One region of the Dactylosporangium sp. NPDC050588 genome, then DNA from elsewhere that is predicted to be linked to it. Evidence: riboswitches for the same ligand, from Rfam matches in the RefSeq annotation. Region 1 holds a riboswitch; each other region holds the start of a gene.
What was found. Region 1 has a riboswitch for thiamine pyrophosphate ahead of AB0I21_RS08655 (fumarylacetoacetate hydrolase family protein). Riboswitches for the same ligand answer to the same signal wherever they lie in the genome.

Region 1 (6,790 bases):
GTCACGGGTTTGCCGGGGGAGTGGAGGTGCCGGCCGCTGTACCGTCGGAAGCGCCGTCGCGGCGAGCGACGGTCAACGGATCCGGCCGCAGCGCCGCACGATTCCCCGGTTGAGGCGGTGGCGGAGAGGCATGCGAGGGCGGAGCGTATGGAGTTCGACGTGACGGTCGAGAGTCCCAAGGGCACGCGCAACAAGTACGAGGTGGACCGCCGCACCGGCCGGATCCGGTTGGACCGCACTCTGTTCACCGCCACCCAGTACCCGGAGGACTACGGCTTCATCGAGCACACGATCGGCGAGGACGCCGAACCCCTCGATGCGCTCGTGCTGGTCCGGGAACCGACCTTTCCGGGCTGCCAGATCCGCTGCCGGGCATTCGGCATGTTCCGCATGCTCGACCCGAAAGGCCCGGACCCGAAGGTGCTCTGCGTCCCGACCGCCGACCCGCGCCTGGCCTACCTGGTGGACCTGCCCGACCTGGGAAACGTTCCACAAGCTGGAGATCCAACACTTCTTCGAGATTTACCAGGATCTCGAACCGGGCAAGACCATCGACGCCGAGCACGGCGTCTGGGCCGACCGCGCCGAGGCCGAGACGGAGATCACCCGATCGCGCCACCGTGCCGTCCACGCCGCAGACCGGTCCGGAGGCGGGACGGGAACCGAGAGGACCACAGCGCGCCGCTGAGACCAGCGTCGGCGCGTAGAGACAGCGAACGGCCGCGGGCGCGGATGCGCTCGCAGCCGTTGATCACAGCCGGGTCAGGACGCGATGTGCAGTTCGTTCCGAACGCTGGTCACGCCGGCGGCACTCCAGGCGGATCGCTCCGCCTCGCGCAGCTCCGACCACGACCCGACGCTGCCGTGCAGCGTCAGTTCGGATCCGTCGAGGTCGATCGTGATCCACCGCGGGTTCAGCATGGCGTTGCGTCGCATCGCGGCCTCGGCCGCTGCCTTGGTGTCGGCGGTCGGCGGCTGCGACTCGAGCGAGATCTCGTTGCTGATCTGCGTCACGCCCTTGAGGTACATGACCGCCCGCACTGCGGCGTTGCGCTGGTACTCCCATGTCACCTCACCCGAGAGGGTGACCTTGCGGTCGCAAACATGGGCGGTGACCGCGTTGGGCGGGACGTCGACTGCCCATGCAAGGACCTGCCGGGCGGCTTGGGCGATGTCCTGGTCGTTCATGCCCTGGGCCGTGGGGGCGCGGACGTTGGTCTTGTTCGTGACATTCTTGACGCCGCCGACCCGGATGGCGGCGTGCTTCGCCGCGAGCCGTTCCGGCAGGCTGGCGACCTCGCCGGACAACGTCACCGTTCCGTCGCTGACCTGCACTTCGACGCCGGATGCGTCGACGCTCGGGGTGTATTGCAGTTCCTCGATTACGGCGGTCTTCAGTTCCTGGTCGGTCTTGTGCGGTGTCTGTGCCACAAGCCCCACGATGCCCCACATCCGGAGTGGGCGCCAGCCCAATTCGGTCCATATTGCTGAGATCTTTTATGATCTGCGATAAACGCCCAATTTTATGGCTATATAGGCACTTCATTCGGCAAGGTATTTGGCCTTGAGTATTGGGCCGGCAACGGTTGCTCCAGGCCCCGGCAGCGTGCTCTCCTCGCTCAATCGGTGGTTTGCACGCGTTCTGCCTCAGCCGAGGCCCGGCGCACGTGGCGACCAGCCTGGTGGATTCGCACCGAGGGCGCTGCACCACGTGCAGACAGTCGGCCGGGATGACCGGCCAGGCAGGCCAGCCAGCTGGTGGAGTCCAACGGTTCGTGCAGCGCCAGGTGGCACTCCGCCGAAGGCGACACGGCCCCGCGAACAACGTCGCCGACCCTCGGTGATCACCACGACACATCATGTGTGCTGCGGTTCCGGGTGCTCCGGGTGACGGGCTGGTGTGGTGATTTGTGGTTTTCGGGTGATTGATCGGGTATACGGGTTAGCCCCGTCACTGTCCACAAATGAGGAGTCATGATGTCCCAATACCTTGCCGTGCGGAGCGTGGACATCGGCAGCCCGCTCAGCAACATGCTTCGGTCCGCGGCTGCCTTCCTCCCCCGAGCGATCGCGTTCATTGTCGTCCTGATCGTCGGGTATCTGGTGGCTCGCCTGCTGCGCGCGGCGGTCGACAAGTTGCTGGAGCGTGTGGGATTCGACCGGCTCGTGGAGCGCGGCGGTCTCAAGACGGCGCTTGCCCGGTCCCGCTACGACGCCTCCGGCATCGTCGCTCAGCTCGTCTTCTACGCGGTGCTGCTGATCACCCTGCGGATAGCGTTCGACATCTGGGGCCCGAACGCGGTTTCCACGCTCATCACGGCTGTGATCGCCTGGCTGCCGCGGCTCTTTGTCGCAATCCTGATCGTCGTGGTCGCCGCGGCGATCGCCTCCGCGGTGAAAGACATTGTGTCCACAGCATTGGGGGGAATCTCCTACGGTCGCGCGGTGGCGAACATCGCCTTCGTGTTCATCCTCGGTATCGGCGTCATCGCCGCGCTCAACCAGATCGGGGTGGCGACCACTGTCACGACCCCGGTGCTGATCGCGGTTCTCGCCACTGTGGCCGGCATCTTGATCGTCGGCGTCGGCGGCGGGCTGGTGAAGCCGATGCAGGCGCGCTGGGACCGATGGCTGGACCGGGCGGAGACAGAGTCGGCCCGCCGCTCCGAACTCCCGAAGGCGTACGCGGCCGGCCAGAGCGACGCCGAGCGGCTGATGGCAGAAAAGCAGCGGCCCGCCGCCGCGCCGGTCGCCGCCGGCCAGCAAGCGTCTTCGGCGTACCGCGACCAGTCCGTCGGCCAGCGTGCCCGCCCGCCGTCGGCACCGTCCGCGGCGGACGACGACACGCGGGCCGTGCCTCCGCAGACCGGTCAACGGCCGCCGGCGACCCGGTAGCGCGGGTGCTCGACTGCGGCGGTGATTGCGACCCTCCCGGGCCGTGCCACCGCCGTCCCTGGTGAGCGGCAACCCGGCAGTCCCGGCATACCGGGTTGCCGGGTCCGGCGGATCGTCCCGGACTCGCCCGTTCGGCCAGTCGGTCGGCAGCCGAACGGTCAGGATGCCGGTAAAGGAGCGGTTGCGGCATTTTCGCCCCGGTACGCCGTCTCTATGGTCGTACCTCATGAACATCCCCGCCTCGAACCTGGGCACCGACCACGCGACCGTGCAGATGCTGCTCGACCGCCTCCACCGCCGCATCGGCGCCGCCGGCCTCGCGGCAGCAGCTATGGTTCCCAGCCTGTCGGCGCGGGTGGACCAGCACGCAGCCGAGGTGCGGGACCTGCTCGGCGTCCGCGGCCGCCGGCCGACGCCCGCAGCGTTGGCGAGCTACGCCGACGGCCTGCTGGACGGGGCCACCGACCGCGGATGGCAGCCGCCGCAGCACGATCTGGCCGGCTGGGTCGACGCCGACGGTGTGACGGTCCGGCTCGTGGCCCTGTGCGACTTGGCCTGCAGCGCCATGGCGTAGCGGCAGAAGCAACGTTTCGCCTCCTGCTGCTCAGTGAAGGGCGCTGTACTCCTCGCGCATCGTCGAGTGGCGGCGGGCCCGCGACGCCAGCGCTCTGGCCGGGGTGGCCGACGAGCCGCGCCTGGTTTACCGACCTCGGCCCAGGCTTCTACGACACCCGCGTCAATCCCGAACGCCGCAAACGCAACCACATCCGCCAGTTCGAAGCCCTCGGCTACACCGTCACTCTCGCCCCAGCCGCCCGACCGGCCCGTAGTAAGCAGCATCCCAGCTGCGCCGGGATGCTGCCGCCTGCCCTCTCACCCTGCATTTTCGGATCAGCTTCACCCGAGCTCTCACCCTGCACCTGCCGGTTTCCGGCGTAGCGTATGTGAGTGCCTGCGGGACAAGCGGGAGAGCGAAGCTATTAGCCCAGCGGAGCTGAGAGGCCGAAAGATCGGAGAGGTTGGACGGCGATCCCCATTCACCTGATCCGGACAATGCCGGCGCAGGAAAATTGCCTCGCAGGTTATTCATCTGCACCGACCACTCGGCGCGCCGTCTTTGATGATGTCAACGGCCATGGCGATGTGGCGTGACGCATGTTGCGTGATCGGGATCAAGACTACTGCCAGTGAGGATCGCCGGGGTGGATGCCGCGCGCGATCCCGCGCAACGCGCCCTGCCGTGTCGTCGCCCAGATGACGAACTTCATCTCGCACGTCGACGAACTTCATCTCGCACGTCAAGGACACGGGCGGCAAGCCCGAGACGGTCCCGTTGACGTTCTTCCGCAAGACGTCGGGCTCGATCAGCGGCCCGTTCGACGACGTGGTCCGCCCCGGCCACGTGCGGCTGCTGGACTACGAGGTGGAGATCGGACTGGTCTTCGGCCGCCAGATGCCGGTCGGCACGACGGTCACCGCGGACAACCTCGCCGACTACGTCGCGGGCATGGTGGTTACCAACGACATCGCGGCGCGTGACGTCCAGCTTCCGCAGACCCAGCTCTACGAGGCCAAGTCGTCGAGACCGCCGTCGCCACCGACGACGGCGCGATCGACCTCGGCCGGCAGCGCACGGTCGTGAGGTACGCCCGATGACCGGGGACCTGCTGTGGCCGTACTACGCCGCGCCCGATGACCTGGCCACGATCGAAGCCGTACCGCTCAGGGCGCGGGGCCTGCCCGAATCGACCTACGCACCAAGCGGTCGCCCGCGACGGCCTGCTCGACGCCGTCCTCGTCCTGCGGCCCACCGAGGCAGCAGCGCGCCCCCAGCCGCTGCCCGCCGTTGAGGGCGCACGGCGATCCTGGCCGAGGGCTACGGGCTGAGCGAGGCGTCCTGCGCGAGCGCGCGCAGCTTCCCGGAAGCGCCGCGGCCGCATTCGGTCGGGCAGTGCCCGCCCTACCAGCAGATGAGGGTGGTGCGTGCCGGCGCCGACGGAAGCTGGGAGGACGTGCCCGCTGGGGGGAGAGTGGCTTGCTGGGGATCAGCGGCCCTACCGTCTTCCGGGGTTACGTCACCGGCCGCGGCGAGAACGGCCACGTCCTCGGGTGCCGCCGGTAGCATTGCCCGGGGCCGGGTCAGCCGGCCGGTGATCTGTTCGACCATCCGTAGGTCGCTGCCGCCCCAGGTCGCGGGTTCATGATGCTGCCTTCTCGGCATGAACGCGCGACGGGACGACGACGACCGGGCAGGGTGCGTGTTGCACGCAGTGTTGGCTGACCGAGCCGAGCAGGATCCCGGTGAACGTGCCGTGCCCGCGGCTGCCCACCACGAGGAGTTCGGCGCCGTTCGCGGCGTCCAGTAGGACCTTCGCCGGGTGGCCCTGCACCACCCGGGTGACGACATCGACGGTGGTGGCGTGCTGGGCGTTGACATCCGCGACGGTGTCGGCGAGGGTCTGATCGCCCTCGGCTGAGCCTCGAGAGTGTCACGGCGGGGCACCTGCACGTGGGCACGTACTCGCGGCGGCATTCCACAGTCCGGCGGGCAGGTCGTCGCGCCTGCGCACCGGGTCAATCAGCGGTGAGGTCGGGCAGGCTGGTCACGTCGGTGAGCACGCGAAGGGCGACGTCGCTGAGGCGGCGGTGGGTGCGCCGGGCGTGGGCCCGGATCAGCTCGAAGGCCGCGTCGACGGAGACGTGGTGCGCCTGCGCGACGGCCCCTTTGGCCTGTTCGATGATGATTCGGTTGTTCAACGCGCCCTGCAGCTGCTCGGTGAGCACCTCGCCGTGGTGGATCGCCCGTTCCTGCAGCAGGCCGATCGCGGCGACGTCGGCCAGTGCCTGCACGATCTGCACGTCGGCGTCGTCGAGGTCGTTGCGGCCGGTGCCGAAGACGCCCATCGCGCCGATGACGTCGTCGCGCAATCGTAGCGGGAACGCGTGCACCGAGCGGAACCCGGCGGAGGAGGCGTAGCGCGCGAACTGCGGCCAGCGGGGGCTTGCGGTGGACAGATCGGCGTTGACGACCGGCGCCGCGCCGCGGAATGCGTCCAGGCATGGCCCGTCCCGCCATTGCAGCTGCAGCAGCTCCAGCAGTGTGGTCGTCTCGTCCGAGGCGGCCATGAAGTGCAACCGGTCCTGCTCGTCGGCAAGCAGCAGGCCGACGGTGGTGTCGGTGACCAGCCCGGCGACGCGGTCGGCGAGCATCTGCATGAACTCGATCAGGTCGAACCCGCCGACCAGGGTGTCGGCCACCTCGACGAAGATCGTCGCCAGACGTTGTTCGGATACGGTGGTCATGACGGCTTCCCGGCCTTTCGTGCGGTGTTCGTGCCACTGTTCATGGATGGTCGGTGTCGAGGCGGAGCCGGTGGGCGAGGATGTCCGCGGCCACCTCGCTCAACGGCCGGTCGGTGGCGTAGGCGTAGGCCCGGATCCGCGCCAGCGCCTCCGCGAGGGAGGTGCGCAACTGAACCATCACCATGCCCTGGGCCTGGAACAGTGCGGCACGGTGCTCGAATGCCTCGTCGAGCTCGTCCGTGCCGGTGGTCCGTTCCTGACCGTCCAACAAGGTCGTCACGACCTGGTCGGCGAGCGTCAGCGCCCGGCCCAGCTCCGGTCTGGACATCGCCCCGGAGCGGGCCCGGAACACGTCGAGGACGCCGAGGCGAGCCGCCCCGACCTGCAGGGGAAACGCGAACACCGCCCGGATCCCCTCGTCCAGGACCGCAGCGGCGTACATCGGCCATCGGCGCATCGCCCCGTCGGTCAGGTCCGGCACCAGCACCGGGCGGCCGGCCGCGGCCGCGTCGATGCACGGGCCTTCCCCGAAGGTGAACTGCAGCTCCTCGATCCGCGCGGTGTCCGGGTCGGACGCCGCTGCCATGCCGTG
Region 2 (6,790 bases), on a different contig from region 1:
GTCTTCAGGTCCGCCTGGATCCCCGCACCCCCACCGGAGTCGGACCCGGCGATGGTCAGCGCAACACTCGGGTTCACGCCGTCACCTCCGCTGCGCTCCGGGCCGCTCACGCGGTCATCAGCTCCTTGACGAACCTCGCGGGGTCGTCGGCGCGCATGACGGCGCCCATGACGGCGACGCCCGCGGCTCCCTCGTCGAGGCAGTCCCGGACCCGCGCGGGCGAGTCGACGCCGCCCAGGGCGTACACCGGCAGCGGGACGACCAGTGCCATCCTGGCGAACGCGGCCAGGCCCAGCGGGGGGCCGTAGCCGGGCTTGGACCGGGTCGGGAAGATCGGCGACAGGGTCGCGAACCCCGCCTTCGCCTCGGCCGCGGCGAAGAGCTCCGCCTGGTCGTGGCACTTGCGGAACGCGGCCGTGTCCTCCGCCAGCACGAGCCGGCCCTTGACGCCGTCGAGCATGCCGCGGAGCCGGTCGGCGAGGTCGGCGCGGGCCCCCTCGGGCAGGTCCTGCTCGCCGAGGACGACCAGCCGCGCGCCGCCGTCGATCGCCCGGTTGACCACCTCGTCGAGCGGCCGGTGCGCCTGCCGGCGGTCGGTGAACAGCACCAGCCTCGTCACCATGGCAGTCCCCCCATCGGGCTCGAGGCGGTCGCGTACAGGCGGCGCGGGATCCTCCCGGCGGTGTGTGCGAGCCGGCCCGCCTCGACGGCGAGCCGCATCGCCGCCGCCATGCGCGCGGGGTGTTCGGCGCGGGTGACCGCGGTCGCGAGCAGCACCCCGTCGCAGCCGAGCTCCATCGCCAGCGCCGCGTCGGAGGCGGTGCCGATCCCGGCGTCGAGGATGACCGGCACGGTCACCTTCTGCCGGATGAGCGCGATGTTGTGCGGGTTGCGGATGCCGAGGCCGGAGCCGATGGGCGCGCCGAGCGGCATGACCGCGGCGCATCCGGCGTCGGCGAGGCGCTGGGCGAGGACCGGGTCGTCGGTGGTGTACGGCAGGACCGTGAACCCGTCCTCGACGAGCCGCTCCGCGGCGGTGACCAGCTCGACCGCGTCGGGCAGCAGCGTCTCCTCGTCGCCGATGACCTCCAGCTTGACCCACGCCGTGTCGAACGCCTCCCTGGCCAGGTGGGCGAGCTTCACCGCCTCGGTCGCCGTGTAGCAACCGGCGGTGTTGGGCAGCACCCGCACGCCGCACCGTTCGACGACGTCGAGCAGCGACGGTGCGCCCGGGTCGAGCCTGCGCAGCGCGACCGTGACGAGCCCGGTGCCGCTGGCCCGGATCGCGGCCTCGAGCGCGGCGTGGCTGGTCGCCCCGCCGGTGCCGAGGATGAGCCGCGACGGCAGGTCCTCCCCGGCGATGCCGAGCTTCGCACCGTCACCGTTGCCGGCGCCGCCGATGGCGCCGTTGCCGAGGTCAGCCACCTTGGACCGCCGTGAGGACGTCGATGGTGTCGCCGTCGACCGGCCTGGTCCCGGCCCAGTCGGCCCTCGGCACGACGGACCCGTTCAACGCGACGGCGACGCCCCGCGGGTCGGCGACCCCGGCGAGGCCACGGACGACGTCGGCGACGGTCGCGGTGTCGTCCACATCGGCGGCGACCGCGTTGACCACGAGCTGCATACGGCTCACTCCTGACTCCCTGCGCCGGCATGATCCGGATCAGGTTCGACGGTCGGGGGCTGACAGCCCCCCTCTCAGCCCGGTCATACCGGACTCCCGTGGGGTACGAGCTGACCATAACCCCGCCGCGGTCCTCAGGTAAAGCGGCCCACCCCGTACGCGCTGATGTCCACATCCGTCGATCCCTTGGTGACCAGGTCGGCGACGGCGTGCGCGGTGACCGGCGCGAGGAGCACCCCGTGCCGGTAGTGCCCGCCCGCGACGTACACGTCGCCGTGCGGGTGCCCTTCGAGCCGGCCGAGGATCGGGGCGTTGTCCGGGGTCCCAGGCCGCAGGCCGGCGAGGGTCTCCGCGAGCGCCAGCTCGGCGACCCCCGGCAGCAGGTCCGCGGCAGGTCGCAGCAGGTCGAGCACCCCACCGGCGGTCACCGTCGTGTCGGCACCGCGCTCCTCCTCCGTCGCCCCGACGACCAGCTCCCCGTCGGCGCGCGGCACCAGGTACACGTGCCGCCCCAGCGCGACGCCCCGCACGACGTGCGTGAGCAGCGGCTCGGCCCCCCGCAACCGGAGCAGCTGTCCCTTCACCGGCCGCACCGGCAGCCCGGTCAACCGCCCGATCCCGATCCCGTTCGCGATGATGATCACATCGTCCCGCAGGCTGGACAGATCCTCGACGTCCCGCTCCACCCACGTGACCGGCAGCCGCTGCGACCGCAGCGCCGCGAGCAGCAGCCGCGGGTCGACCTGATGGTCCCCGGTCGCCTTCGCCCCGCCGCGCACCCGCGGGCTGAGCATCGGCTCCAGCTCCCGCAGCTCCCGCCCCCGCAGCGGCTCGACCGGCAGCCCCGCCCGCAGGTAGTAGTCGACGAGCCGCCGCACCTCGGTGAGGTCGTCCTCGGTGAGCGCGACGAGCAGCGTCCCCTCCCTCCGGTACCCCAGCGGCATCCCGGTCGCCGCGCTCAGCTCCGCCGCGAACCCGGGCCACCGCCGCATCGACTCGAGCATCAGCCCCTGCAGCGCCTCCTCCCCGAAGCTCGCCTCGGCCGCCGGCGCCAGCATCCCCGCCGCGACCCGGCCCGCCCCCCGCCGCGGGTCCCGGTCGTACACGGTGACCCGCTCCCCACGCCGCACCAGCTCCCACGCGACGCTGAGCCCGACGATCCCTCCCCCGACGATCCCGACCTTCACGCCACCCCTCCAGCCGGACCCTGCCCCGACGCCGCATGCCCACCGGCATGGCCCGCGCCCAGCGAGCGCGGCGGACCGCCTTCCCCAGACGGACACGGGCCGTCGCCCTCCCGGGACGGACACGGGCCGTCGCCCTTCCGGGACGGGCGGGGGCCGTCGCCTCCCTCGGATAAGTCCAGGCGCAAGCGCCCGGATTTATCCGATATTTCGCTTTTATCCGGCGGCAAGACGGCGGTTGAAGTGGTCATGGAATCAGCAGCGCGATCGGCCGCCGAACTGGTCGCGGAATCAGTGGCGCGATCGGCCGCCGAACTGCTCGCGGAGTCAGTAGCGCGATCGGCCGCCGAACTGGTCGCGGCCGTTCCGGACGCGGAGACGGCAGCGAACGGAGAAGCGTCGGAAGAGGAGCGGCTGACCGGGGAAGCATCACCCGCCGAGGAGGAGCCGGTAGCGGAAGCAGCGCCGACGGGACCACCCACCGCAGACGCCGCAGACGCCCCAGACGCAGTGACCGGCGAAGCAGCCGACCCGGACTGAGCGGGCGGGGAAGGTCGGGTCGGGAGGGAAGCCGTTGACGGAGGGGCGGCGGCGAGGACGGCGGCGAAGGCGGCGGCCGCCGCGGCCGGGTCGGGGGCGGTGCTCATCGCACCGACGACGGCGACGGCGTGGGCCCCCGCCGCGAACAACGTCGCGGCGCGCGACGGGGTGACGCCACCGATCGCGATGACCGGGACGTCGACCGCCTCGACGACGGCGCGCACGCCGGAAGGGCCGATGGCGGCGGGGAGGCCGGTCTTCGTGGTGGTCGAGTACGCGGGACCCACGCCGAGGTAGGAGGCGCCGTCGGCGACCGCCTGGCGGGCCGAGGCGGGGTTGCGGGCGGTCGCGCCGAGGATCGCGTGCGGGCCCAGGACCCGGCGGGCGGCGGACACGGGCAGGTCGTCGGCGCCGACGTGGGCGCCGTCGGCGCCGGCGGCGAGGGCGATGTGCAGGCGGTCGTTGACGAGGCAGACGGCGCCCGCGGCGCGGCAGAGGGCGACGACGCGCAGGGTCAGCTCGTACGCCTCACGGTCGGTGACGCTGTCCTCGGGGCGGACCTGGACGACGGTGAAGCCGGCGGCGAGCGCGTGCCCGACGACGCCGAGGACGTCGCGGCCGGGCCGGGTATCGGTGATGAGATGAAGTCGTCCTAGCACCGCGATAGTTTTTCAGACATGAAGCAGGTGCGACTTGGCCGGACCGGGCTGAAGGTCTCCGAGATCTGTCTCGGCATGATGAGCTACGGCGATCCCGCGTGGCGTGACTGGGTGCTCGACGAGGAGGCCGCGGACCCGTTCGTGCGGCGTGCCGTCGAGGCCGGGATCACGTTCTTCGACACCGCCGACGTCTACTCCCTCGGCGCCAGCGAGACCGTGACGGGGCGGCTGCTGGCGAAGTACTTCCCGCGCCGCGACGACTACGTGCTGGCCACCAAGGTGTACAGCGTGATGAGCGACCGCCCCAACGACTCGGGGCTGTCGCGCAAGCACATCCTCGCCGGCATCGACAACTCGCTGCGGCGGCTCGGCGTCGACCACGTCGACCTGTACCAGATCCACCGCTTCGACCCGGAGACCCCGGTCGAGGAGACCATGGCGGCGCTGCACGACGTCGTGCGGTCGGGGAAGGCCCGGTACATCGGCGCTTCCAGCATGTACGCGTGGCAGTTCGCGAAGATGCAGCACACGGCCCGGGCCAACGGCTGGACGGAGTTCGTGTCGATGCAGAACCACTACAACCTCGTCTACCGCGAGGAGGAGCGGGAGATGCTGCCGCTCTGCGCCGACCAGGGCATCGGCGTCATCCCGTGGAGCCCCCTCGCCAGGGGCATGCTGGCCGGCAACCGCGGGCGCGGCGACGAGCGGCGCACGACGAGGGCGGCGAGCGACGCGTTCAGCTCCATGTACACCGACGACGACTTCGCCGTCGTGGACGTCAACGCGGAGGTGGCCGGCGAGCGCGGGGTCGCCCCGGCGCAGGTGGCGCTCGCGTGGCTGCTGTCCAGGCCGGTCGTCACGGCGCCGATCGTGGGCGCGACGAAGCTGTCGCACCTGGAGGACGCGATCGCCGCGACCGAGCTGACCCTGGACGAGAAGGAGATCGAGCGCCTCGAGGCGCCGTACGCGCCGCACCCCGTATTGGGTCACTGAAACGGCGAAAGGCCGGCCCGGAAGGGCCGGCCTTTCGCGGTGGAACTTAGTTGGAGGCGACACCGAGCGCGGCGCTGCCGCCGTCGGTTTGCAGCTGGGTGCTCGAGGCGAACGTGCTGTCGAGGCGCTGCTGCAGAGCGTCGAGCTGGTCGTACTCCGACACCGACGACTGCTCCGAACCCTCCGCGGCGAACACGTGGTCCGCGTTGGCCTCGTTGTGGTCGTACGAGGTGAAGTCCGACTCCTCGTACTGCGCACCCGACGGGTCCGTGAACGACACGTGGTGACCCTGGTCGAACGACGTCGACTCGGCCGACGCGGAGTCCTGCTCGTACACGCCGAAGTTCGAGTCGTAGTTGTTGTCAGCCGCGTGCACCTGGTGCAGCTGGTCCAGCGACTCGTGGTCCGCACCGGCCTCCACGTGACCGTAGTCGGTGCCGCCGTCGTACCCGTGGTCGCCGCTGTCGCCGCTGTCCCACTCGCTCATTGCATTTCTCCCCGGTGTCCGGTGTGTTTTCCCGTTGCTGTCGAAGACAACGTTAGTCAATCTTGCGGACCGTCGAATCCCCGAAACGTGCCACGGGGATCACACCAGCAGGACGCGGCCGGTGACGCCGGAGGCGGGCACGGGGCCGTAGTGGCGGGAGTCGCGGGCGACCTCGCGGTTGTCGCCGAGGACGTAGAGCATGCCGTCGGGGACCGTCACCGGCGTGCAGCCGGTGGCCGCGCCGTGGACGTAGGGCTCGTCCAGCGGCGTGCCGTCGCGGCGCACCCTGCCGCCGGCGCAGTCGATGGTGTCGCCGGCGAGGCCGATGACCCTGTCGACGGTGGTGAACGAGCCGCCGGCGCCCGACGGGGCGCGCAGCACGACGACGTCGCCGCGGTCGATGCCCGTCAGCCGGAACGAGAGCCGGTCGACGACCGCGTGGTCACCGATCGACAAGGTCGGCGCCATCGCGCCCGACGGGATCGAGCGGAGCTGAAACGCGGCCAGCGCGGCGGTCGCGACCAGGGCCGCGACGACGGCACGGCGGACCCGGCGCCGCTCCCGCACCGCGACCCACAGGCCGCCGGCGGTCCAGCGCAGCACCGGCCAGGTGCCCTTGACCTCGTCGAGCTCGGCGATGACGGCGGCGCCCCACGGGCTGCGGCTGCCGGCGAACGCCACCGTCAGGACGCCGCGGGCGAGCCGGTGGACGGCGCTCACGACGCGGTCCGCGGGTGCAGGCGCGGCGCCGGAGCGGTAGCCTGCGCCGCGCGCCGGGCCAGGCGCGAGCGGGCCAGCGACGCGCCGTCCTGAGTCAGCCGGTACAGGTGGCGCGGGGGACGCCCGGGCTGCTCCGCCGGCTCCCAGCGGGTCTCCAGCAGCGCCCCCTCCGCGAGGCGCATCAGGATCGGGTAGAGCGAACCGGACGCCAGCCCGGTCTCGCGGCTCAGGTCATACCCGTACCGCCACGCGTCGGGCGCGGCGAGCAGGGCCTCGAAGACGTGCAGCGTCTGTGGCGACGAGTGCGGCAACCTCGGCATACCTGAAACTCTACATATGAAGACTATCGCTGGAAAGGGGTGGCTCGCCCCCGGGCGAGGGCGTCGACCCGGCGCAGCGCGTCCGGCAGGCGGAACGCCCCGGCCATCGCCGCGACCATCGCGGCCGCGTCGGGGAGCGGTACCCCCGCCGCGGTGACGAACAGGGGCCGGTCGGCGCCGCCACGGCGCACGGCGACCGCGTGGGTGGCGCTGCGGAACGCGGTCTTCGCCACGCCGACCACGGGGATGCCGAGCGCGTCGCG
Region 3 (6,790 bases), on a different contig from region 1:
CATCGCCCACATCGTCGCCGACGCCGTCTCCCACGCCCGGGAGTCGACCGGTTCCTGACGTCGCACGTCGATCGGCTCCTCACCGCTGCACGTCGACCGGCCCCTGACCGTTGCACGTCGACCGGCTCCGGACCGCTGCACGTCGATCGGCCCCTGACCGCCACACAGTGCGGTCACAGCGCCTGTCCGTCAGGCTGGAACGGTGAAGCTCTATGCCGACCGTGCCCCCACCGCCCTGCGGCAGTTCCTCACCGACGTGTTCGTGGTCGTGTGGGTCTATGTCTGGGTCAGGCTGGGGATGACGCTGTTCGACCTCATCCAGAAGCTGGCGGTGCCCGGGCAGAAGCTCGAGAGCGCCGGAAACGGGCTGGCCGACAATCTCAAGGGCGCCGGCGACAAGATCAACGGCGTGCCCGGCGTACCCGACTCGGTCGCCGCCCCCTTCACGAGCGCCGCGAACGCCGCCCGCTCCCTCGCCGACGCCGGCCACCAGCAGCAGGAGATCGTCAACGACCTGGCCTGGATCCTGTCGGTCCTGATGATCGCGGTGCCGGTCGCGATGCTGGTCCTGGTGTGGCTGCCGCTGCGGATCCGCTGGATCCGCCGGGCCGGCTCGGCGGCCCGGCTGCGCAACGCCACCGCCGGCCGCGACCTGCTGGCCCTGCGCGCCCTGGCCACCCAGCCGCTGGGCAAACTGGTGAGGATCGACCCGGAGATCGCCGCCCTGTGGCGCAGGGGCGACAAGCAGGCGGTCGAGGCCCTCGCCACCCTGGAGCTCCGCAGCCTCGGCCTGCGACCTGCGGTGACATCGTCTAGTGAGCGCGCCGTTACCCATTTGTAGATCAATTAGGCGCGGTGGAGTAGCGTGTTGGTGAAGCGGAACGCCGACGCGCCGCCCGGCTCGATGCCGGCCTCGGGTCGCCCCGAGCCCGGCCTAGGCGGAGCGACGACGCCCCGCTCGCAAGCAGCCCGCCCGCGCGCGGGACACGGGCGTGGCGGCCCGCCTCGTGCGCGGCATGATCGGTAAGCAGCCCGGCCGCACACGCAAGGCACGGGCGTGCGAGACGCAGGCATGGGGTGGCGGCCCGCCCCGGGCGCGGCCTGATCGCAGGCAGCCCGCCCACGCACGCGAGAGACTGGCCGCCCGCGTCTCGCGTGGACGGGCACGGGCGGCCAGCCGGGTCTCCGGCCGACCACCCGCGCGTGCGGACGCCCGTACATGCGTGCGGACGCCCGTACGCCGTGGAGGTCAGAAGCGGCGGCGGACGTCCTCCGCGGCCGACGCGCCCGGCTCCCAGTCCGCGAGCCACGGGCCTGCGGCCGCGGGCGGGATGATCCCCTCCTCCAGGGACAGGTAGCGGCCCGCGATGACCCGCTTCGCGGCGGCGGACTCGATGGCGTCGGCGTTGTCCCACAGCTCGCGGAAGAGGGCCTCGGCGCGCAGGGTGGCCTGGCGGCAGAACAGGTCGGCGAGCTCGACCCCTTCGGGCCGGGTCGCGCGCTCGCTGCGGGCCTTCACGCACGCCGCGGACATCGCGAAGAGCTCGGCGCCGATGTCCACGACGCGGCCCAGGAAGCCCTGCTTGTGTTCGAGTTTGCCCTGCCAGCGGGCCATGCCGTAGAAGGTCTCGCGGGCCAGGCGGCGGGAAGCGCGCTCGACGTAGCGCAGGTGCTGGGCGAGCGGGCCGAATTCGCTGTAGCCGGACGGCAGCTGGCCCTTGCCGGCGACCAGGGTCGGTAGCCACCTGGCGTAGAAGCCGCCGGCCCGGCCCGCGGCCTTGGCCTTCGCGCCCAGGCCGGCGTCGGGGTCGATGATGTCGCCGGCGACGGAGAGGTGGGCGTCGACGGCCTCGCGGGCGATCGCCAGGTGCATGATCTCCGTCGAGCCCTCGAAGATGCGGTTGATCCGCACGTCGCGGAGGATCTGCTCGGCCGGGATGGGGCGTTCGCCGCGGGCGGCCAGGGAGTCGGCGGTCTCGTAGCCGCGGCCGCCGCGGATCTGGACCAGCTCGTCGGCGACCTTCCAGGCCAGCTCGCTCGCATACAGCTTGACCAGCGCGGCCTCGATGCGGATGTCGTTCTGCTCGTCGTCGGCGAGGCGGCAGGACAGCTCCAGCATCGCCTCCATGCCGTACGTGGAGCCTGCGATGAACGCGATCTTCTTCGCGATCGCCTCGTACGAGCCGATCGGGCGGCCCATCTGGACCCGTTCGGCGGCCCACTCGCGGGCGACGTTGAGGCACCACTTGCCGGCGCCGACGCACATGGCGGGCAGCGACAGCCGGCCGGTGTTCAGGGTGCTCAGCGCGATCCGCAGGCCCTGCCCCTCGCCACCGATGACGTTGGCGGCGGACACCCGCACGTCGTGGAAGCGCGTCACGCTGTTCTCCAGGCCGCGCAGGCCCATGAACGCGTTGCGCCGCTCGATCGTGACCCCGGGCGCGTCGCCCTCGACCACGAACGCCGTGATGCCGCCCCGGTGCCCCTCGGAACGGGGTACCAGCGCCATCACCACGAACAGGGTGGCGAGGGTGCCGTTGGTGGCCCACAGCTTGACGCCGTTGAGCAGGTAGTCGCCGTCCCCGGTCGGCACGGCGGAGGTGCGCAGGTTCGCCGGGTAGGAGCCGACCTCGGGCTCGGTCAGCAGGAACGCGGACACCTCACCGCCGGCAAGCCGGGGCAGGAAACGGGCCTTCTGCTCGTCGGTGCCGACCAGCTTCAGCGGCTGCGGCACACCGATCGACTGGTGCGCCGACAGCAGCGCGCCGATCGACGGGTTGACCGACCCGACCAGCGCGAGGGCGCGGCAGTAGTCGAGGTTCGACAGCCCCAGGCCGCCGTACTTGGTGTCGATCTTCATCCCGAAGGCGCCGAGCGAGCCCAGGTCGCGGAGCACCTCGTCGGGGATGCGCGCGTCGCGTTCGATCTGCTGCCCGTCGACGCTGCTGATGTACGAGTGGAGCTTCGCCAGGAACTCCTGGCCTTCGGTGGTCTGCTTGTCGGCCGGCGGTGGGTCGATCAGGTCGAGGCGGAAGCGGCCGAGGAACAGCTCCTTGCCGAAGCTCGGCTTGCGCCATTCCTGCTCGCGGCTGGCCTCGATGACCTTGCGCGCCTGTTTCTCCGTGTGCGTGCTGCTAGCGGTGGGCGAGGAAGCGACCTGCGTCATTGCGGCACCCCCAGGTGTCAGTCCAGTACCGACCAGGCTATTACCCGCCAGTAGCGAAGGCCATGCCTCGCCGAACAGGATCAAGCGCCGTGATTTTCATGACGGGAACCTACGAGTGGGAAACGTTCACTGTTACCGTCGGGAAACAACTTCACATCCGACAGGGGAGCGCACAGCGCTGAGAGTGCGGCGAGCAAGCCGCAGACCCTCGAACCTGATCTGGGTAATGCCAGCGCAGGAAGCTCGGTCACCTCAGGCCACGCGCCACGTCCGCACCCGCGGGCGTGGCGTCGCGTCTCCTTCTGGCTCACCCCCGGACCAGGAGGCACCGAAAATGGAAACCCGTTGGCGGACCGTCGACATCATCGTCGCGTCGGTCATCGCGGTGGCGTTCGCCGCCGTGTTCTACGCATGGAACAACCTGTGGAACGCCATGGAGAGCGTCGCCCTGCCGTGGCGCGCGTTCATCTACGGCGTGTGGCTGATCCCGGGCGTGCTCGGCCCGCTGGTCATCCGCAAGCCGGGCGCCGGGCTCTACACCGAGTTCGTCGCGGCGCTGGTCTCGGCCCTGTTCGGCTCGACCTGGGGTCTCGGCGTGCTGCTGTCCGGTCTCGTGCAGGGCGTCGGCGGCGAGTTCGGCTTCGCGTTCACCGGCTACCGCAGCTTCAAGCTCGGCAACGCCCTCGTCGCCGGCACCCTCGCCGGGGGCGGCGCGGCCCTGCTGGACCTCAACATCTACTACGGCGCGTTCAGCAACACCGACAAGGCCCTGTACGCGGCGATCGTCATGGTCAGCGGCGCGGTCATCGCCGGCGCCGGCTCGTGGGCGCTGCAGCACTCGCTCGCCACGACCGGCGTCCTGGACCGCTTCCCCTCGGGCCGCGAGCGGGCCGCCGTCTAGGCACGTCTCAGCAAACAGTGAGCACCGTCGAGTTCAAGGGATTCGGGTGGCGGCACGCCGGGCGCAAGGCCTGGGCGGTCCGCCACTTCGACCTGCGGATCGAGCACGGCGAGCGGGTCCTCCTGGCGGGTGCCTCCGGCGCCGGCAAGAGCACCCTGCTCGCCGCGCTCGCCGGCCTGCTCGCCGAGGACTCCGGCGAGCAGGAGGGCGAGGTGCTCGTCGACGGCGCGCCGGCCCGGCAGCGCAGGGCGGGCACCGGCATCGTCTTCCAGGACCCGCAGACCCAGCTCGTCATGAGCCGCTGCGGCGACGACGTCGCGTTCGGCCTGGAGAACCGGGGTGTGGCCCGCGACGAGATCTGGCCGAGGGTCGACGCCGCCCTCGCCGCCGTCGGCTTCCCGTACGACCGCGACCGCGACACGGCCCAGCTGTCCGGCGGTGAGCAGCAGCGGCTCGCGATCGCCGGCGTGCTCGTGTCGCAGCCGCGGCTGCTCCTGCTCGACGAGCCGACCGCCAACCTCGATCCGGCGGGTGCGCAGCTGGTACGGGCAGCGCTCGCGAAAGCTCTGCACGAAGTCGACGCCACCATGATCCTCGTCGAACACCGCCTCGAGGACGCGCTGACCCTGGTCGACCGGGTGGTCACGCTGGGCGAGGAGCAGGAGCCGCTCGTCGTGCCGCACCGTCCCGGCCCCGGTGCCGGCCCGGTCCTGCTGACCGCGGAGCGGCTGGCGCTGCGGCACACCGGCAACGTCGTCGACGAGGTCGTCCGCGCCGGCGAGGCCCTCGTCGTCGAAGGCCCCAACGGCGCCGGCAAGTCGACCCTGGCGCTGCTGCTGGGCGGGTTGACGAAGCCGGCGAAGCCCGGCCGGGTGCACGCCCCCGGCGAGCGGCGGCCGCCGCACCGCTGGCGGGCCTCGAAGCTCGCCGGCCGGATCGGCTCGGTCTTCCAGAACCCGGAGCACCAGTTCGTCACCTCGACCGTCCGCGACGAGCTGCTTCTCGGCGGCCGCGACCCGAAGGTCGTCGACGACCTGCTGAGCCGGCTGCGCCTCGACCGGCTCGCCCTCGCCAACCCGTACACCCTGAGCGGCGGCGAACAGCGCAGGCTCAGCGTCGCCACGGCCCTCGCCGCCGCCCCGGACCTGCTGATCCTCGACGAACCGACATTCGGCCAGGACCCGCGGACGTGGCGGGAGCTGGTCGACCTCCTCGCGGACCTGCGGGACGAGGGCCGCGGCCTGGTGATCGTCACCCACGACCGGGACCTCGTGCGGGCGCTCGGCGACCGCCGGCTGCGGCTGGACCACGTCGGCGACCGCCGGCTGCGGCTGGACCGCGCATGACCGCCTGGCTGCGCCGTCGCGACGCGACCGCGAAACTGCTCGCGGCGGCGCTGCTCACCGCCGCCGTGCTGTCGACCGTCGACCCGTTCGTCACAGCGGTCGCGATCGGCGTGGAGCTGGCGCTGCTGCCGCTCACCGGCCTGAGCGCGGCGCAGCTGTGGCGGCGCGGGTGGCCGCTGCTGCTGTCCGCGACCGTCGTGCTCGTCTTCACGGTGCTGCTCGGCGCCCGTACGGGACCGGTCGTCGGCACCGTCGCCGGCTTCGAGGTACACGAGCCGGCGCTCGGCTACGCGCTGCGGCTCATCGCGATCGGCCTGCCCGGGTTCGTGATGTTCGCGACGATCGACCCCACCGACCTCGCCGACTCGCTCATCGCGCACGTGAAGGTGCCGCCCCGGTTCGCGATCGGCGCGCTCGCCGCGTTCCGGCTCGTGCCGCTGCTCACCGACGAGTACCGGCTGATCCGCCTCGCCCGGCGGGCCCGCGGCATCGACGCCGGTTGGAACCCGGTCGCGCACCTGCGGCTCGCGGCGTCGGCGACGTTCGGGTTGCTCGTCGGCGCGATCCGGCGCGGCATCCGGCTCGCCACCGCGATGGAGGCCCGCGGCTTCGACCGGGGGCAGCCCCGCACCAGCGCCCGCGAGACCCGTTTCGGCTGGTCCGACGGGTCGGTCGTGCTCGCCGGCGCGACCCTCGCAGCGGCATTGATCTTGCTGAAGTTCGTGCATACATAGCCACGTCGCTACCTGATGTTCGTTCAGGCGGTCGAGATTCCCCGGTGAGGACCATCGACTCTGAACGGAGCCCCCAACATGGGCCACGGCCACCACCATCACCACGAGGACATGCCGCAGGCTGCCGGCGACGTCCCCGCGGTGCTCGACGCCTCGATCCCCGACAGCGAGCTCTCCCCCGGCGACGTCTCCCGCCGCGGCTTCCTGCGCCGCGCCGGCCTGCTCGGTGCCGCGGCCGCGGCCGGCGGTGCCCTCGCCGGCGCCGGGACCGCGCACGCCCACGGCGACGACGACCACGCCGGCTTCGACGGCTACGACCGGCACGGGCACGGCCGCCCGCTGGGCAACGGCTACAAGTGGCTCGCCGGCGACCACCACATCCACACCCAGTTCTCCAGCGACGGCATGTACCGGGTCTCCGACCACGTGCGGCACGCCTCCGCGTACGGGCTGGACTGGATGGTCATCACCGACCACGGCAGCACCGGTCACGTGAAGATCGGCGTCGACAAGGTCAACCCCGACATCCGGGCGGCCCGCGACGACTACAAGGACGTCCTCGTCTTCCAGGGCCTGGAGTGGAACATCCCGGCCGCCGAGCACGGCACCGTCTTCGTGCACCCCGGCGCCAACGAGGTCGCGG

Region 2: it holds a riboswitch for thiamine pyrophosphate, as region 1 does, so the genes downstream of both, thiS (sulfur carrier protein ThiS) here and AB0I21_RS08655 (fumarylacetoacetate hydrolase family protein) in region 1, are expected to answer to the same signal.
Region 3: it holds a riboswitch for thiamine pyrophosphate, as region 1 does, so the genes downstream of both, AB0I21_RS29685 (ECF transporter S component) here and AB0I21_RS08655 (fumarylacetoacetate hydrolase family protein) in region 1, are expected to answer to the same signal.

Annotation. Positions count from the first base shown of each region.
Region 1 is NZ_JBFAJA010000010.1:22,155-28,944, forward strand. Features, by position in the region: partial or broken gene AB0I21_RS08635 (inorganic diphosphatase) at 148-688, shown strand; gene AB0I21_RS08640 (BON domain-containing protein) at 763-1,431, opposite strand; gene AB0I21_RS08645 (hypothetical protein) at 1,978-2,895, shown strand; gene AB0I21_RS08650 (DUF6401 family natural product biosynthesis protein) at 3,122-3,469, shown strand; TPP riboswitch at 3,851-3,980, shown strand; gene AB0I21_RS08655 (fumarylacetoacetate hydrolase family protein) at 4,184-4,537, shown strand; gene AB0I21_RS08660 (universal stress protein) at 5,094-5,288, opposite strand; gene AB0I21_RS08665 (GAF and ANTAR domain-containing protein) at 5,470-6,198, opposite strand; gene AB0I21_RS08670 (GAF and ANTAR domain-containing protein) at 6,239-6,790, opposite strand, start outside.
Region 2 is NZ_JBFAJA010000003.1:160,418-167,207, forward strand. Features, by position in the region: gene thiD (bifunctional hydroxymethylpyrimidine kinase/phosphomethylpyrimidine kinase) at 1-77, opposite strand, end outside; gene AB0I21_RS03145 (thiamine phosphate synthase) at 107-622, opposite strand; gene AB0I21_RS03150 (thiazole synthase) at 616-1,362, opposite strand; gene thiS (sulfur carrier protein ThiS) at 1,418-1,624, opposite strand; TPP riboswitch at 1,623-1,733, opposite strand; gene thiO (glycine oxidase ThiO) at 1,759-2,811, opposite strand; partial or broken gene thiE (thiamine phosphate synthase) at 3,417-4,013, opposite strand; gene AB0I21_RS03170 (aldo/keto reductase) at 4,026-5,000, shown strand; gene AB0I21_RS03175 (hypothetical protein) at 5,047-5,487, opposite strand; gene lepB (signal peptidase I) at 5,587-6,207, opposite strand; gene AB0I21_RS03185 (PadR family transcriptional regulator) at 6,204-6,527, opposite strand; gene AB0I21_RS03190 (endonuclease V) at 6,551-6,790, opposite strand, start outside.
Region 3 is NZ_JBFAJA010000046.1:81,528-88,317, reverse strand. Features, by position in the region: gene AB0I21_RS29700 (metalloregulator ArsR/SmtB family transcription factor) at 1-58, shown strand, start outside; gene AB0I21_RS29695 (hypothetical protein) at 203-841, shown strand; gene AB0I21_RS29690 (acyl-CoA dehydrogenase family protein) at 1,250-3,166, opposite strand; TPP riboswitch at 3,319-3,425, shown strand; gene AB0I21_RS29685 (ECF transporter S component) at 3,501-4,067, shown strand; gene AB0I21_RS29680 (ATP-binding cassette domain-containing protein) at 4,085-5,413, shown strand; gene AB0I21_RS29675 (energy-coupling factor transporter transmembrane component T) at 5,410-6,147, shown strand; gene AB0I21_RS29670 (PHP domain-containing protein) at 6,259-6,790, shown strand, end outside.